One region of the Enterobacter sp. ECC_219_Taxon_10 genome, then DNA from elsewhere that is predicted to be linked to it. Evidence: predicted binding sites of a transcription regulator. Region 1 holds the regulator's gene; each other region holds the start of a gene.
The links. The regulator CRP, encoded in region 1, controls carbon source genes, mostly activating them, when cyclic AMP is high. The targets are predictions, from matches to a motif close to ATGTGANNNNNNTCACAT.

Region 1 (4,865 bases):
TGGAGGCGCTGAAAACCCAGGGCGAAACCCTGTGGCACACCAGTAACGTGTTCACCAACGAACCGGCGCTGCGCCTGGGCCGTAAGATCATTGATGCCACCTTTGCCGAGCGCGTGCTGTTTATGAACTCCGGCACCGAGGCCAACGAAACCGCCTTCAAGCTGGCGCGCTACTACGCGACAACGCGTCACAGTCCTTACAAAACCAAAATCATCGCCTTCCATAACGCCTTCCACGGACGCTCTTTCTTTACCGTCTCCGTTGGCGGCCAGCCGAAGTATTCCGACGGCTTTGGCCCAAAACCGGCCGACATCGTCCACGTGCCGTTTAACGATCTGCATGCGGTGAAAGCGGTGATGGACGACCACACCTGCGCGGTAGTGGTGGAGCCGATTCAGGGCGAAGGCGGCGTGACGGCGGCGACCCCGGAGTTCCTGAAAGGGCTGCGCGCGCTGTGCGACGAACATCAGGCGCTGCTGGTGTTTGATGAGGTGCAGTGCGGGATGGGGCGTACCGGAGACCTGTTTGCCTACATGCACTACGGCGTGACGCCGGATATTCTGACCAGCGCCAAAGCGCTCGGCGGTGGTTTCCCGGTGAGTGCGGTACTGACGACGCAGGAGATCGCCTCCGCGTTTCACGTCGGATCTCACGGCTCCACCTACGGCGGTAACCCGCTGGCGAGCGCTGTGGCGGGAGCCGCGTTCGACATCATCAACACGCCGGAAGTGCTGAACGGCGTTAGCGCGAAACGCGAGCTGTTTGTGAAACACCTGAAAAAGATTGATGAACAGTACGACGTGTTCAGCGAGATCCGCGGAATGGGGCTGTTGATTGGCGCCGAGCTGAAGCCGCAGTACAAAGGCCGCGCGCGCGATTTCCTTCACGCTGCCGCGCATGAAGGCGTCATGGTGCTCAACGCTGGGCCGGACGTGATGCGCTTTGCGCCGTCGCTGGTGGTGGAAGAAAAAGATATTGAAGACGGGTTAACCCGCTTTGCCGCGGCGGTCGCGAAGCTCGTTAAAGGCTAATACTCGGTTCGCTTTAACCGGCGCGTTAACCAAATCCCGTGATGCGGGCGCTGACGCCATGCCACCGACGAAATGGTGTGCATGGTGTTCAGATGTCCCAGCACACGCTGCAAATGCTGCTCCAGCGTGCTCATCGGCCCGTGGGTTAACGTCTCCGGCGCTTCCAGAATGTTCGAGTCGCCCGATTCGCCCGGCGCGTCATACTCCAGACGCTGCTGACACCTCTGCAACGCAATTTCACACGACTGCAAATAGCGCTGCGCCAGATCCGGCGTCAGCATCGTGTGCTCGCGCGCCAGCGTCGTCATGGCGTTAATGTGCTCGACGATAAACTGGCTGTGCGTCACCCACAGCTTCATGTCCGCCAGATAATGTGAATTAAAGCCCGGCTCCTGCATCGCCTGATTCAGCGAGTTAAAGAGGGCGTTATGCGCCTGGTTGACCTTCATACGTTCGTAGGCAAGCGGGGAAGGCTGCGGATCGTCGCTCAGGATCAGACGAATGGCCTGCTGATCGGCCTCCAGCGCGTCGTGGGCGTTTTGCCTCAGCAGGCCGCTCTGCCACTGTGGCCACAGCCAGACCATACCGCCAAAGGCGATCAGGCAGCCAATCAGCGTGTCGATCAGGCGGGCAACGATGAACTGTTCGCCGTTAAGCGTAAGCAGCTGCAGGGTATATACCGCCGTTACCGTAAAGCCCACCATCGCCCAGCCGTAGTTTTTGCGAATGATTAGATAGCTCACCAGGGTGATAGCCAGCATGCCCGCCAGGGTATAGCCCTCGGGCACGTGAAAGTGCAGCGTCACGCCTGCAATAATCAGCCCCGCCATCGTGCCGCCCGCACGGTGCAGAATGCGCACCCGCGTGGCGCCATAGCCATTCTGGGTGACAAACAGCACGGTCATTAAGATCCAGTAGGGTTTCGGCAGGTGCAGCGCCATGCCCATCAGGCTGGCGATACTGAGCATGACGCTAATTCGTGCGGCGTTGCGCAGGGCGGACGATTTAAGAGAAAGATAGCTTTTGAGCGCCGGCAGCAGCGGCAGACGTTTTTGTTTATCCGCCATCAGGTCGCGGGGATAAAGCGGTCGCTGGGTGCGCAGCACGCGGGCGATGCGGCTGAAGTGCCAGGCGGCAAACTGGCCGACCGGATTTTCCGGGTGCTGACGGGCAATTTTCTCCAGCGCGCCGAGCTGTTTGTCCATGTTAAAGCGCGTGGGGTAGCGGTGATAAAGTATATCGTCAGCCAGCACCCGCAGGCGCGCGGAGACGGTCTGCGCGTTCCAGCGAATCACCGCTTCGGCATGGCTGCGCTCAACCAGCTTTTGCACCTCCTGCGGGTGATGAAGGCTAACGGAGATATGCTCCTGAAGGTCCAGCCCCACCTGGAAGGTACGCAGCAGCCGTTTGTACTCGTGGTTCTTGTTTGCGGCGAGCATATGCAGCTGCTGATAGCACTGGCTTATCAAATCCACCACTTTTTGCTGGCGCGTCAGCAGCGGCGGTAAGGATTTTTCCGGATCGGTATGCTGGGTGAGCAGGGTGTATTTGGCTTCGCAGTAATCCGCAAGCTGCACGTAGAGCAGGCTCAGAGATTCTCGCAGCGGCTGCTCTCGCCATAGCCAGAACCAGAACCAGTTAAACAGCCCGTACCACAGCGTGCCGAGGGCGTAGATCAGCAGCGGCTCCCACACGGGCATATTCCCGGCGAGGCTCAGGGTAAAGATGGCCGCAATGAGTGACGCTGGAAGCAGGCGAGCGTGCAGCGAGCTGATTTCCGCCGTGACGCCGAGGGTCATCGCCAGCACGGTCAGGATCAGCGGCAGGGGAATATCGCGAGCCAGTAACAGCTGCACCGCGAGGCTACAGCCTGCAAACAGGCAGCCGCCGATAATCAGGCGTTTGAAAAAGCGCTTATGCGGCGTGTCCAGACCGGCAATGTTGCAGCAGGCGGGCACGAGGGAAAACAGCAGGCCCTGCTGAAGATGACCCAGGAGCAGGCCCACGGCCACGGGAAGACACAACACCAGCGTTTGTCGCAGTGCGTAGTTAACTTCCGGGTGATAGATCAGCCTGCGCCACATGGGGAAAAGAGACAAAAACGGCGTGACACCTCGCGATGGCACGCCGTTTAAGCAGGATTAACGGGTTCCGTAAACCACGATGGTTTTACCGTGGGCGGAGATCAGGTTTTGATCTTCCAGCATTTTCAGAATACGGCCCACTGTTTCACGGGAGCAACCGACGATCTGACCAATTTCCTGACGGGTAATTTTAATTTGCATGCCGTCCGGGTGGGTCATAGCGTCTGGCTGTTTCGCCAGGTTCAGCAGGGTTTGCGCGATACGGCCGGTCACGTCCAGGAAGGCGAGGTTACCCACTTTCTCTGACGTCACCTGCAGACGGCGCGCCATCTGGGAAGAAAGACGCATCAGGATGTCAGGGTTTACCTGAATCAGCTGACGGAATTTCTTGTAAGAAATTTCAGCCACTTCACATGCTGTCTTTGCACGAACCCAGGCGCTACGTTCCTGGCCTTCTTCAAACAGGCCCAGTTCACCGATAAAATCGCCCTGGTTCAGATAAGAAAGGATCATCTCTTTCCCTTCCTCATCTTTGATCAGCACTGCCACCGAGCCTTTGACGATGTAATACAACGTTTCCGCTTTTTCACCCTGGTGAATCAGCGTGCTCTTCGATGGGTACTTATGAATGTGGCAATGAGACAAGAACCATTCGAGAGTCGGGTCTGTTTGCGGTTTGCCAAGCACCATGCGCTGTTATCCTCTGTTATAAGCTGTCACCAGAGTCATCAGATGCATCCGGACTCTGGGGTTGCAATCGAATTCTTACCCATACCCTGGGAAGTCGGCTGTCGTAACGTTTCGCAGCCAGTAAAGTTTGATGTCCTCTGCATACATGTGTAACGTCAATGTATTACTGTAGCATCCTGAGTGTTTTAGCATAGCTTTCGCCGCGTGTCTCCTGGTGTCTCGCTTCAGCATGATGCAGGTCGCCTTCCATTGCGAGAAATGTAACGCACGCGTAATCTGTCACCAAAAATGCAACGTTGGAGTTAATGAATATGCAAGCGCGCGTGAAGTGGGTTGAAGGTTTAACGTTCCTGGGGGAGTCCGCGTCAGGACACCAGATTTTGATGGATGGTAACTCCGGCGATAAAGCGCCGAGCCCAATGGAAATGGTGCTGATGGCGGCAGGTGGATGCAGTGCGATTGACGTGGTGTCGATTCTGCAAAAAGGTCGTCATGACGTAACGGATTGCGAGGTTAAACTCACCTCAGAACGTCGCGAAGAGGCGCCACGCCTGTTCACCCACATAAATCTGCACTTTGTTGTCACCGGGAAAGCGCTGAAAGACGCGGCGGTTTCACGCGCGGTGGACCTGTCTGCGGAGAAATACTGCTCTGTGGCGCTAATGCTGGAGAAAGCGGTAAAAATTACGCATTCGTATGAAGTGATTGAGGTGTGATTCACGGGGCATCGTGCGTGTTGATGCCCTCACCCTAACCCTCTCCCACGGGGAGAGGGAACATGTTTACGCGATCTGCTTCCCTTCCATCAACCGCTGAACCAGCGGCGTCATGATGAGCTCCATTGCCAGCCCCATTTTTCCACCCGGCACCACTAACGTATTCATGTGCGAAATAAACGAGCCCTGCAGCATCGCCAGCAGCCAGGGGTAATCAATGCCTTCAAGATTGCGGAAGTGGATCACCACAAAGCTCTCGTCCAGCGACGGGATGCTTTTCGCCGCGAACGGATTGGAGGTGTCCACCGTCGGCACGCGCTGGAAGTTAATGTGGGTGCGGGAGA
Region 2 (4,865 bases), 210 kb from region 1:
TTTTCATTGCCTGGCGGTAGTTATCCTGCGCACGGTCCAGGCTTTGCCCGACGGAAGACATATCGTCCACGAACAGACGCATTTTGTCGTACAGCTTGCTGGCGCGATCGGCAATCTGCTGGGCATTGCGGCTCTGGTGCTCATAGCGCCACAGGTTGGCAATGGTCCGCAAGGCCACTAACAGCGTGGTGGGGCTGACCAGCATAATGTTATTTTTCAGCGCTTCAGTGATAAGCTCAGGCTGTCTGTCGAGCGCCAGCAAAAACGCGGGTTCGACCGGGATAAACATCAGCACGTAGTCCAGCGAGCGCAGCCCCGGCAGCTGCTGATAATCCTTTCTGCCCAGCAGGCGAATATGGTTACGCACGGAAGCAATGTGCTCCTGCAGCGCCGATTCGCGCGTGTAGTCATCTTCGGCATTGAAGTAACGCTCATAAGCCACCAGCGTCATTTTGGCGTCAATGACCACATCTTTGCCCTGTGGCAGCCGCACAATCACATCCGGCTGCATGCGCGAGTGGGCGTCGTTTTCGATACTTACCTGCGTTTCGTATTCATATCCTTCCCGCAGGCCGGAGGCTTCCAGCACGCGGGTAAGTACCACTTCCCCCCAGTTACCCTGAGTTTTGTTATCGCCTTTCAGCGCCCGCGTCAGGTTGACCGCCTCCTGTGCCATCTGCGCATTCAGCTGCTGAAGATTGCGAATCTCATGGGCCAGCGTGTGGCGCTCGCGGGCTTCCTGACCAAAGCTGTCCTGCACCTGACGGCGAAAGCCGTCCAGCTGTTCGCGCAGCGGCGTCAGGAGGCTGTTCAGGCTCTGGCGATTCTGTTCGTCAACGCGGCGGTTGCTGTGCTCGAAAATGCGGTTAGCGAGGTTCTCAAACTGCTCGCTGAGGCGCTGCTCGCTGTTAATCATCTGGCGGATTTTGTCTTCGGCGTGCAACTGAGTGGACTCAAGGCGGGTAGTCACTTCGCGGAGATCGGCCTCCAGCGAGGTGTTGATATCACGCAGGTTACGCAGTTCGTTATTGAGCAGCTCGCACTCGTCGCGCCAGTGGTCGCTCAGCGCAACCTGTTGTTTTGCCGCGCTAAGCTCGGCGACGATCTCTTCCCGCTCAGCCAGCTGCTCGGCTTTCTGCTGCGCGTGCTGGTAACTGGAAATCAGCCAGCCTATCCCTACGCCCGCCAGCGCAATCACCGCATAAATCAGGATTGAGATATCCACAATGCCCCCTGCATCAACGTATTACCCGCACAAAATAAGATTGTGCTGTATAAACGTCCAGTTTGAAAGGGTTTTCCTGCGAGGCGCTACGCAAAAAATAAAGGCCGAACGCGTCGGCCTTTTATCTCAGAGAGGAGAACTAGATCAGGCGGCGAGCCGCTTCAACCACGATTTTCACCGCATGACTTTCGGTCTGCTTCATGGTTTCGGCGTTCGGGATCTCCTGCTGGGTACGGTTGACGATAACGCCCGCCACCATACCGGCACGCAGACCCTGGCTTGCGCACATGGTCAGCAGCGTTGCGGATTCCATTTCGTAGTTCATCACGCCCATAGACTGCCACTCTTCCATTGAGCCTTTGAAGCGGCTTACAACGCGGCCAGAGAAGGTGTCGTAACGCTCCTGGCCCGGGTAGAAGGTATCGGAAGAGGCGGTTACGCCCACGTGAGTGGTTGCGCCCACGGATTTCGCCGCTTCAACCAGCGCGGTGGTGCACTCGAAATCAGCCACTGCCGGGAATTCCATCGGCGCAAAGTGCAGGCTCGCGCCGTCCAGACGCACGGACGCGGTCGTCACCAGCACGTCGCCGACGTTGATGTGCGGCTGAATAGCGCCGGTGGTACCGATACGCAGGAAAGTACGAATGCCCAGTTGCGCCAGCTCTTCAACCGCAATCGAGGTAGACGGGCCACCGATACCGGTAGAGCACACAATCACCGCTTTGCCATCCAGCTCTGCGCGCCAGGTGGTGAATTCACGATGGGCAGCCAGCTTGACCGGCTTATCCATCAGCGCGGCGATCTTTTCCACACGCTCCGGATCGCCAGGGACGATAGCGAGCGTAGCCCCTTGTAAATCGTTTTTAGTGAGGCCGAGATGAAAAACATCAGACTTAGACATAGGTGACTCCTCTGTGGGTCGGTTAGTCAGAAGAAGTAAAACGGTACTTTACAGAAGCAGTAAGCATATTTTCGTGACGAACCTCACCATGAATGAAAATGATTACATTGAATTTCCATAAAAAAGTGATTTACATCACATTAACAAGTTATATCGCCAGGTGCTGCACAAAAGATAGACCGTTTAAGGCACTGTGAGTTGTTAACCTGGTGTCTATATTTACCTTTGCGCTAACTCATTGGTACGGAGAATGCCATGACTGAAAAAATCGGTTTTGCACCTGCTGCGGCCCCACATGCTTCAACCATCGTGTCGACGCCAGAAGCGGCAATTACCGCGGGTGAGACCTCCATTCCCTCGCAGGGGGAGAATATGCCTGCTTATCACGCACGGCCAAAATCGGCAGACGGCCCGCTGCCCATCGTGATTGTGATTCAGGAGATATTTGGTGTTCACGAACACATTCGCGACCTCTGCCGCCGGCTGGCGCTGGAAGGGTATCTGGCCGTTGCGCCAGAGCTCTACTTCCGTCAGGGCGATCCGAACGACTACAGCGATATTCCAACATTGCTCAGCAACCTGGTCAGCAAAGTCCCGGACGCGCAGGTGCTGGCCGATCTCGATCACGTCGCCAGCTGGGCGGCGCGCAACGGCGGCGATCCGCATCGTCTGCTGGTCACCGGTTTCTGCTGGGGCGGACGCATTAGCTGGCTGTATGCCGCGCATAACCCGCAGCTCAAAGCCGCTGTCGCCTGGTACGGCAAACTGGTGGGTGAAAAAACGCTGAATTCACCGAAACATCCCGTGGATATCGCCACCGAGTTAAATGCCCCCGTGTTAGGGCTTTACGGTGGACAGGACACCGGTATTTCGCTGGATTCGGTAGAGACCATGCGCCATGCGCTCCGTGCGGCCAATGCGAAGGCGGAGATCGTGGTGTATCCGGATGCCGGGCATGCGTTTAACGCGGATTATCGTCCGAGCTATCACGCTGAATCGGCTAAAGATGGCTGGCAGCGGATGCTGGCGTGGTTTAGCCAGTACGGCGGTAAGAAGGCGTAATAACAAAAAAGCCCGGTGGCGGCTACGCCTTACCGGGCAATCCAGCACCTACGCCTGACGCAAATTCTGTGCCGCCTTCACCATGTTGGCGAGCGCCGCGCGCGTCTCTGGCCAGCCGCGAGTTTTCAGTCCGCAGTCCGGGTTCACCCACAGGCGCTCTGCAGGGATGCGCTGGGCCGCTTTTTTCAGCAGGGCTTCAATCCACTCCACGCTCGGCACGTTCGGGGAGTGAATGTCGTACACGCCCGGCCCGATTTCATTCGGATAGTCGAACTCTTCAAACGACTCCAGCAGCTCCATGTCTGAACGCGAGGTCTCGATGGTGATTACGTCAGCGTCCAGCGCGGCAATCGAATCCATGATGTCGTTAAATTCGCAGTAACACATGTGGGTGTGGATCTGGGTATCGTCCTTAGCCACCGCAGCGTTGATGCGGAACGCTTCCACGCCCCACTGCAGGTAAGCATCCCAGTCGCTGCGGCGCAGCGGTAAACCCTCGCGCAGCGCCGGTTCGTCAATCTGGATGATGCCAATCCCCGCAGCTTCCAGATCCGCCACTTCATCACGCAGCGCCAGCGCAATCTGTTTGGCAATGGTCTCGCGGGTCACGTCTTCACGCGGGAACGACCAGCAGAGAATGGTAACCGGGCCGGTGAGCATGCCTTTCACCGGCTTGTCGGTCAGGGACTGCGCGTACTTCGCCCACTCAACCGTGATCGGTTCCGGACGGCTGACGTCACCGATGACCACCGGCGGCTTCACGCAGCGGGAGCCGTAGCTCTGCACCCAGCCGTTTTGGGTAAAGACGAAGCCGTCCAGGTGTTCACCGAAGTATTCCACCATATCGTTACGCTCGGCTTCGCCGTGCACCAGCACATCAAGCCCCAGGCGCTCCTGCTCGATAATCGCCTGCTTGATGTGTTCCGCGATGCCGGTGCGGTAGTGGTTCGCATCCAGATTGCCCTTTTTGAAGTCCAGACGCAGGCCGCGGATCTCCGTAGTCTGTGGGAAGGAGCCGATCGTCGTGGTCGGCCACGCAGGAAGGTTGAAGCGGGCGCGCTGGGCTTCGGCACGTACCTCATACGGGCTCTGGCGCTGGCTATCCTGGGCGGTGATGGCCGCCAGACGTTTTGCCACCGCCGGGTTGTGCACGCGGGACGAGTGACGACGCGCCTGGATCGGTGCGCTCCAGTCGGTAATCGCCGCCGTGTCGCCGCTGTTCAGCGCGTCGCACAGCAGCGTTAGCTCTTCGCATTTTTGCAGGGCGAAGGCAAACCAGCTTTTCACTTCAGGGTCGAGGCGGGTTTCCACACTCAGATCGATCGGACTGTGCAGCAGCGAACAGGATGATGCCACCCACAGTTCACGTTTACCGACGATGTCTTTAATTTGTGCGTATTTCTCGGTCAGATCGGCGCGCCAGACGTTACGGCCGTTGACCAGACCGGCGGAGAGCAGCCAGTCTGCGGGCAGGCGCTTGTGCAGTTCCACCACATCGTCCTTACCGTGAACCAGGTCAACGTGAAGGCCCTGAACCGGCAGCGCGGTAATGGTCTTCAGGTTCGGCGTCACGCCTTCGAAATAGGTGGTGAGCAGGAGTTTTACCTGTCCGGCGAGCGCGTCATACGCCGGTTTGAAGGCATCGAGCCAAACCTGGGGAAGCTCCAGCACCAGCGC
Region 3 (4,865 bases), 2.2 Mb from region 1:
GGCCGCTTTTCTCCAGCGCCAGCACGGTGTTAGTGAAGTCTGGCGCAGCGGTTTGAGAGACGATCGCGTCTATGTCCGCCCGCTTCTGACGAAGCGCTTCATCGAAGGCCGGACGATAGTGCTCGTCTTTGATGGTATCAAAATGGGGTGCCTGATAGGGCAACAGGCTGATGTCAAAAAAGGGATTCGTGGCCGTCATCTTTCACTCCTGAGTACGGGTATCCTCCCAGAGTAGGCCAGGCCGCCATCGCCTGCAACGCCGTCATACAAATGTTGCCTTAACGCATCCTCTGCGACCGTGCTATGTTAGTACAACACAAAAAGCGTTGAGGAACAGTGAGATGATTATTTTAGTTACCGGGGCAACGGCGGGTTTTGGTGAAAGCATCACGCGTCGCTTCGTCGCCAACGGACACAAGGTTATTGCAACCGGCCGTCGTCAGGAGCGCCTGCAGGAGCTGAAGGACGAATTAGGTGACAGAATCCTGACCGCACAGCTGGACGTGCGTAACCGCGCGGCCATTGAAGAGATGATTGCTAACCTGCCGGCAGAGTGGCGCACCATCGACGTGCTGGTCAACAATGCCGGTCTGGCGCTGGGCATGGAGCCTGCCCACAAAGCCAGCGTTGAGGACTGGGAAAACATGATCGACACCAACAACAAAGGGCTGGTGTACATGACCCGCGCGGTGCTGCCGGGCATGGTGGAGCGCAACCGCGGCCACATTATCAACATCGGTTCTACCGCCGGGAGCTGGCCTTACGCGGGCGGTAACGTCTACGGCGCAACTAAAGCCTTTGTTCGCCAGTTCAGCCTGAACCTGCGTACCGATCTGCACGGCACCGCCATTCGCGTCACCGATATCGAACCGGGCCTGGTGGGCGGCACCGAATTCTCTAACGTTCGCTTCAAGGGCGATGACGCGAAAGCGGATAAAACCTACGAAAACGCCAACGCGTTGACGCCGGAAGATGTGACCGAAACGGTCTGGTGGGTGGCAACGCTGCCAAAACACGTCAACATCAATACCGTAGAGATGATGCCGGTCAGCCAGAGTTTTGCCGGACTTAGCGTCCATCGTGGTTAAATATGCCCTTCCCGGCCTGCGGGCCGGGTCTGTTTCGGGTTGTAAAAGAATGGTAGTATGTTCAGGCTAACTCTCTGAGAACTGACAACTCATGGCCGCTGAATCGCAACTCAATCCCACCCAGCCCGTAAACCAGCAAATCTATCGCATTTTGCGACGTGATATTGTCCATTGCCTGATCCCGCCGGGTACGCCGCTTTCTGAAAAAGAGGTCTCCGTGCGTTTTGACGTGTCCCGCCAGCCGGTGCGTGAAGCGTTTATTAAGCTTGCTGAGAACGGACTGATTCAGATCCGCCCGCAGCGCGGCAGCTACGTGAACAAAATTTCACTCTCTCAGGTGCGCAACGGCTGTTTCGTCCGCCAGGCGATTGAATGCGCGGTGGTGCGCCGTGCTGCAACGCTTATTAATGACAACCAGTGTTACCTGCTGGAGCAAAACCTGCATCAGCAGCGCATTGCGATTGACCGTAAGCAGCTCAACGATTTCTTCCAGCTTGATGACGAGTTTCACCAGAAGCTGGCGCAAATTGCGGACTGCCAGCTGGCCTGGGATACCATCGAGAACATCAAGGCCACCATTGACCGGGTGCGCTATATGAGCCTCGATCACGTCTCCCCGCCGGAAATGCTGCTCCGACAGCATCACGATATTTTCAGCGCGCTGGAAAAACGCGACCCGGACGGCGTGGAAAAAGCGATGACGCTGCATCTGCAGGAGATCGGCGAATCCGTGCAGCTTATTCGTCAGGAAAATAGCGAGTGGTTTAGCGAAGAGTGATATTTGCCGCCCCATTCGCGGGCGGCGTTGTGATTAGCGAACGACTAACACCGGGATGGTGGCGTAGCGCAGAATAGATTCTGCATTTGATCCCAGCAGATGGGTAGTGATGCCCGGATTTTTCGACCCGATGACAATCACGTCATATTCCCCCTCTTTGCTCAGTCTGATAATTTCATCGCGGACGTTACCAAAACGAACCAGAGAGTGAATATTCTCCGCAGAGATATCGAACAGTCTTTTTAACGCGTTCATTTTCTTCGCGGATTCCGCGGTCATATACTCTTCAAACTTTTTAATATCGGCGTTGAATCCTCGCAGCAGAGACCGGCTGCTGGCTGGCAGAATATTGACCAGGGTAATCGACGCGCCCTCAGCCTTCGCGAGGTTAGCCGCGTGGCGAACCGCTTTGTCGCTCAGATCCATTTCAAACACGTCAACAGGCATCAAAATCTTCTTATACATAAGCCTGACTCCTCATTCCGATGAAGGGTTATTTCCTGTACCCAGAATGGCATCGGGAATATAAACCAATCCTCAACACTTCCTCTTCGAAACTATAAACAAATGAAAATAACGGTCTGCTTTGTAAATTGCCGTCGTTAACCGTCAGCACCCCACGGAATAAAGAAAAAAGTGTGAGTTTGATCAAAAACAAAAACATGGCTGGCAGACAGGCGTATTTATAGTGCCCCGTGAACGGCAAAAGCTGTAATAGCGCCGTAACGGATAGTTTAGAGAGGAGAAAATACCATGTTGACATACGACCGTAACCGCAATGCAATCACCACCGGCAGCCGCGTCATGATTAGCGGCACCGGCAAAACCGGCGTGATTAAGGCAATCCACAGCGACGGGCTCGATTCCGCGCAGGTGCGCCGTGGCAAAACGGTGGAAGTGGAAGGATGTGAAGGTAAGTTCGAACCAATTGAACTGATTCGTCTGGGTATGCACTAAATTGTGCGCCAACATGCCGCCGCGAACGGCGGCATGTGTTGAATTACAGATGTGACACGCACTCCGCAACCGTGTTCTTTGCCCCCTTCTGCAGCAGCGTCAGATATGCGCTCATCACGGCGTCTGTGAAGGCTTTTTCTCGCGGCAGCTCTTTCCCAAAAATGGACTCAATGCCGAGCAGCGCGTTAACCCGGTTTTCCCCTTCGGCACTCCCTTTCACCGCCGCCTGAATCACCGCCAGCTGCGGGTCACTCACATCGATGGCATTACCCTGCTCGTCAACGCCGCCGACATAGCGCATCCACCCTGCCACGCCCAGCGCCAGGAGTGGGAAAGGCGTCTGGTGCACCAGGTGCCAGCGTACGGAGTCCAGCATACGCTGCGGAAGCTTCTGGCTGCCGTCCATCGCAATTTGCCAGGTGCGGTGACGCAGGGCCGGGTTGCTGTAACGGGCAATCAGCAGGTCGGCGTAGCGTTCTAAATCGACGCTCTTCACTTTCAGGGTCGGCGCCTGCTCGTTGAGCATCAGCGCGTGCGCGGCGACGCGGTAGCTCTCATCTTCCATACAGTCGTTGATATGCTGGTATCCGGCCAGATAGCCCAGGTACGCCAGGAACGAGTGGCTGCCATTGAGCATGCGCAGCTTCATCTCTTCAAACGGGATCACGTCTGAAACCAGCTCGGCGCCCGCTTTTTCCCACTCGGGGCGCCCTGCCACAAAGTTATCTTCGATCACCCACTGGCGGAACGGTTCACAGGCCACCGCCGCCGGATCGCGCACGCCGGTCAGCTTTTCGATTTTATCCAGCGTATCGGGAGTAACCGCCGGCACGATACGATCCACCATGGTTGACGGGAAGGTGACGTTAGCCTCGATCCAGTCCGCCAGCTCGCCGTCTACCGCCCGGGCGTACGCGCAGGTCACGTTGCGCATCACGTGGCCGTTCTCCGGCATGTTGTCGCAGGACATCACGCTAAACGCAGGCAGACCCGCCGCTTTGCGACGCGCCAGCGCTTCCACCACCACCCCGGGCGCGGATTTCGGCTGGTGCGGGTTTTGCAGGTCGGCGACGATAAACGGGTGATCGAGCATCAGTTGCCCCGTCGCCGGCGAGTGGCAGTACCCCTTCTCGGTGATGGTCAGCGAAACAATCGCCACCTGAGGTTCACACATCGCTGCCAGCACGCTCTCCAGGCCGTCAACCTGCGCGTGCAGTGCCTTTTTGACTACGCCAACCACGCGGGAGGTCCAGGCATCGGCAGACATTTCCGCCACGGTGTAGAGATTATCCTGCGCGTTCAGATCGGCAATCTGCTGCTCGCCACCAATCAGGTTAACCTCACAGTAGCCCCAGTCGCTGCTGTGTTCAGCCGCGAGGATATCGGCATACACCGCCTGATGCGCGCGGTGAAATGCGCCGAAGCCTAAATGTACAATGCGTGCTTTAAGACTGTCGCGATCGTACTGTGGCAGCGTCGCGTTGGCCTGTAATAAGGTGTTTTCCATGATTAAGACTCGCTAATTAGAAAGCTGTGGATCGCTGCCGCTCCTTCTGAAGCGGCAGCGCCTGCTGACTACACCAACTAGAATGGCAGTTGGGGTAAAAATAACTGCCATCAACCATACTGATACTGCCGTTTGAGATTTTGATTTATATTAACTTTTGCTCATGTGGTGTGACATAAATAAAAAGTTGTGTGATAAGTCACGCAAGATATAAACCACTAGCGTCGCGTGGAGATCGCACCGTAGCCCACGCTCGCTTTTGGCGCGGCCTCCGCTGCATCTTCCGCCGCGCTCAAATCGCGGTCGCGTACTTCCGGCATCAGGAACGCCGAGACGAGGCCGATTGCGGAATAGGCCACCAGCATGGCAACGATCGGCCACCAGGAGCCGGTCATGTTGCAGAAGATCCCCGCCAGTACCGGACCAAAGCCCACCGCTACCAGCCCGCCCGCTTCTTTAGAGATAGCCATGCGGGTAAAGCGATTCCGCGAGCCAAACATCTCCGCCATGGTGATATTTTCCAGCGCAAACAGCC

Region 2: udp (uridine phosphorylase) is a predicted target of CRP. The motif match lies at 2,250-2,267, and genes of this name have one in related genera.
Region 3: ydfZ (putative selenium delivery protein YdfZ) is a predicted target of CRP. The motif match lies at 2,503-2,520, and genes of this name have one in related genera.

What each region holds. Positions count from the first base shown of each region.
Region 1 covers NZ_CM178005.1:4,478,357-4,483,221, reverse strand. The annotation lists gene argD (bifunctional acetylornithine/succinyldiaminopimelate transaminase) at 1-1,031, shown strand, start outside; gene AC4ICF_RS21440 (YccS/YhfK family putative transporter) at 1,028-3,115, opposite strand; gene crp (cAMP-activated global transcriptional regulator CRP) at 3,173-3,805, opposite strand; gene AC4ICF_RS21430 (OsmC family protein) at 4,117-4,521, shown strand; gene AC4ICF_RS21425 (phosphoribulokinase) at 4,588-4,865, opposite strand, start outside.
Region 2 covers NZ_CM178005.1:4,684,033-4,688,897, forward strand. The annotation lists gene rmuC (DNA recombination protein RmuC) at 1-1,225, opposite strand, end outside; gene udp (uridine phosphorylase) at 1,365-2,126, opposite strand; gene AC4ICF_RS22270 (dienelactone hydrolase family protein) at 2,382-3,188, shown strand; gene metE (5-methyltetrahydropteroyltriglutamate--homocysteine S-methyltransferase) at 3,237-4,865, opposite strand, start outside.
Region 3 covers NZ_CM178005.1:2,250,924-2,255,788, reverse strand. The annotation lists gene dcp (peptidyl-dipeptidase Dcp) at 1-199, opposite strand, end outside; gene ydfG (bifunctional NADP-dependent 3-hydroxy acid dehydrogenase/3-hydroxypropionate dehydrogenase YdfG) at 342-1,088, shown strand; gene AC4ICF_RS10820 (GntR family transcriptional regulator) at 1,180-1,866, shown strand; gene AC4ICF_RS10815 (universal stress protein) at 1,900-2,331, opposite strand; gene ydfZ (putative selenium delivery protein YdfZ) at 2,620-2,823, shown strand; gene AC4ICF_RS10805 (mannitol dehydrogenase family protein) at 2,867-4,330, opposite strand; gene AC4ICF_RS10800 (MFS transporter) at 4,549-4,865, opposite strand, start outside.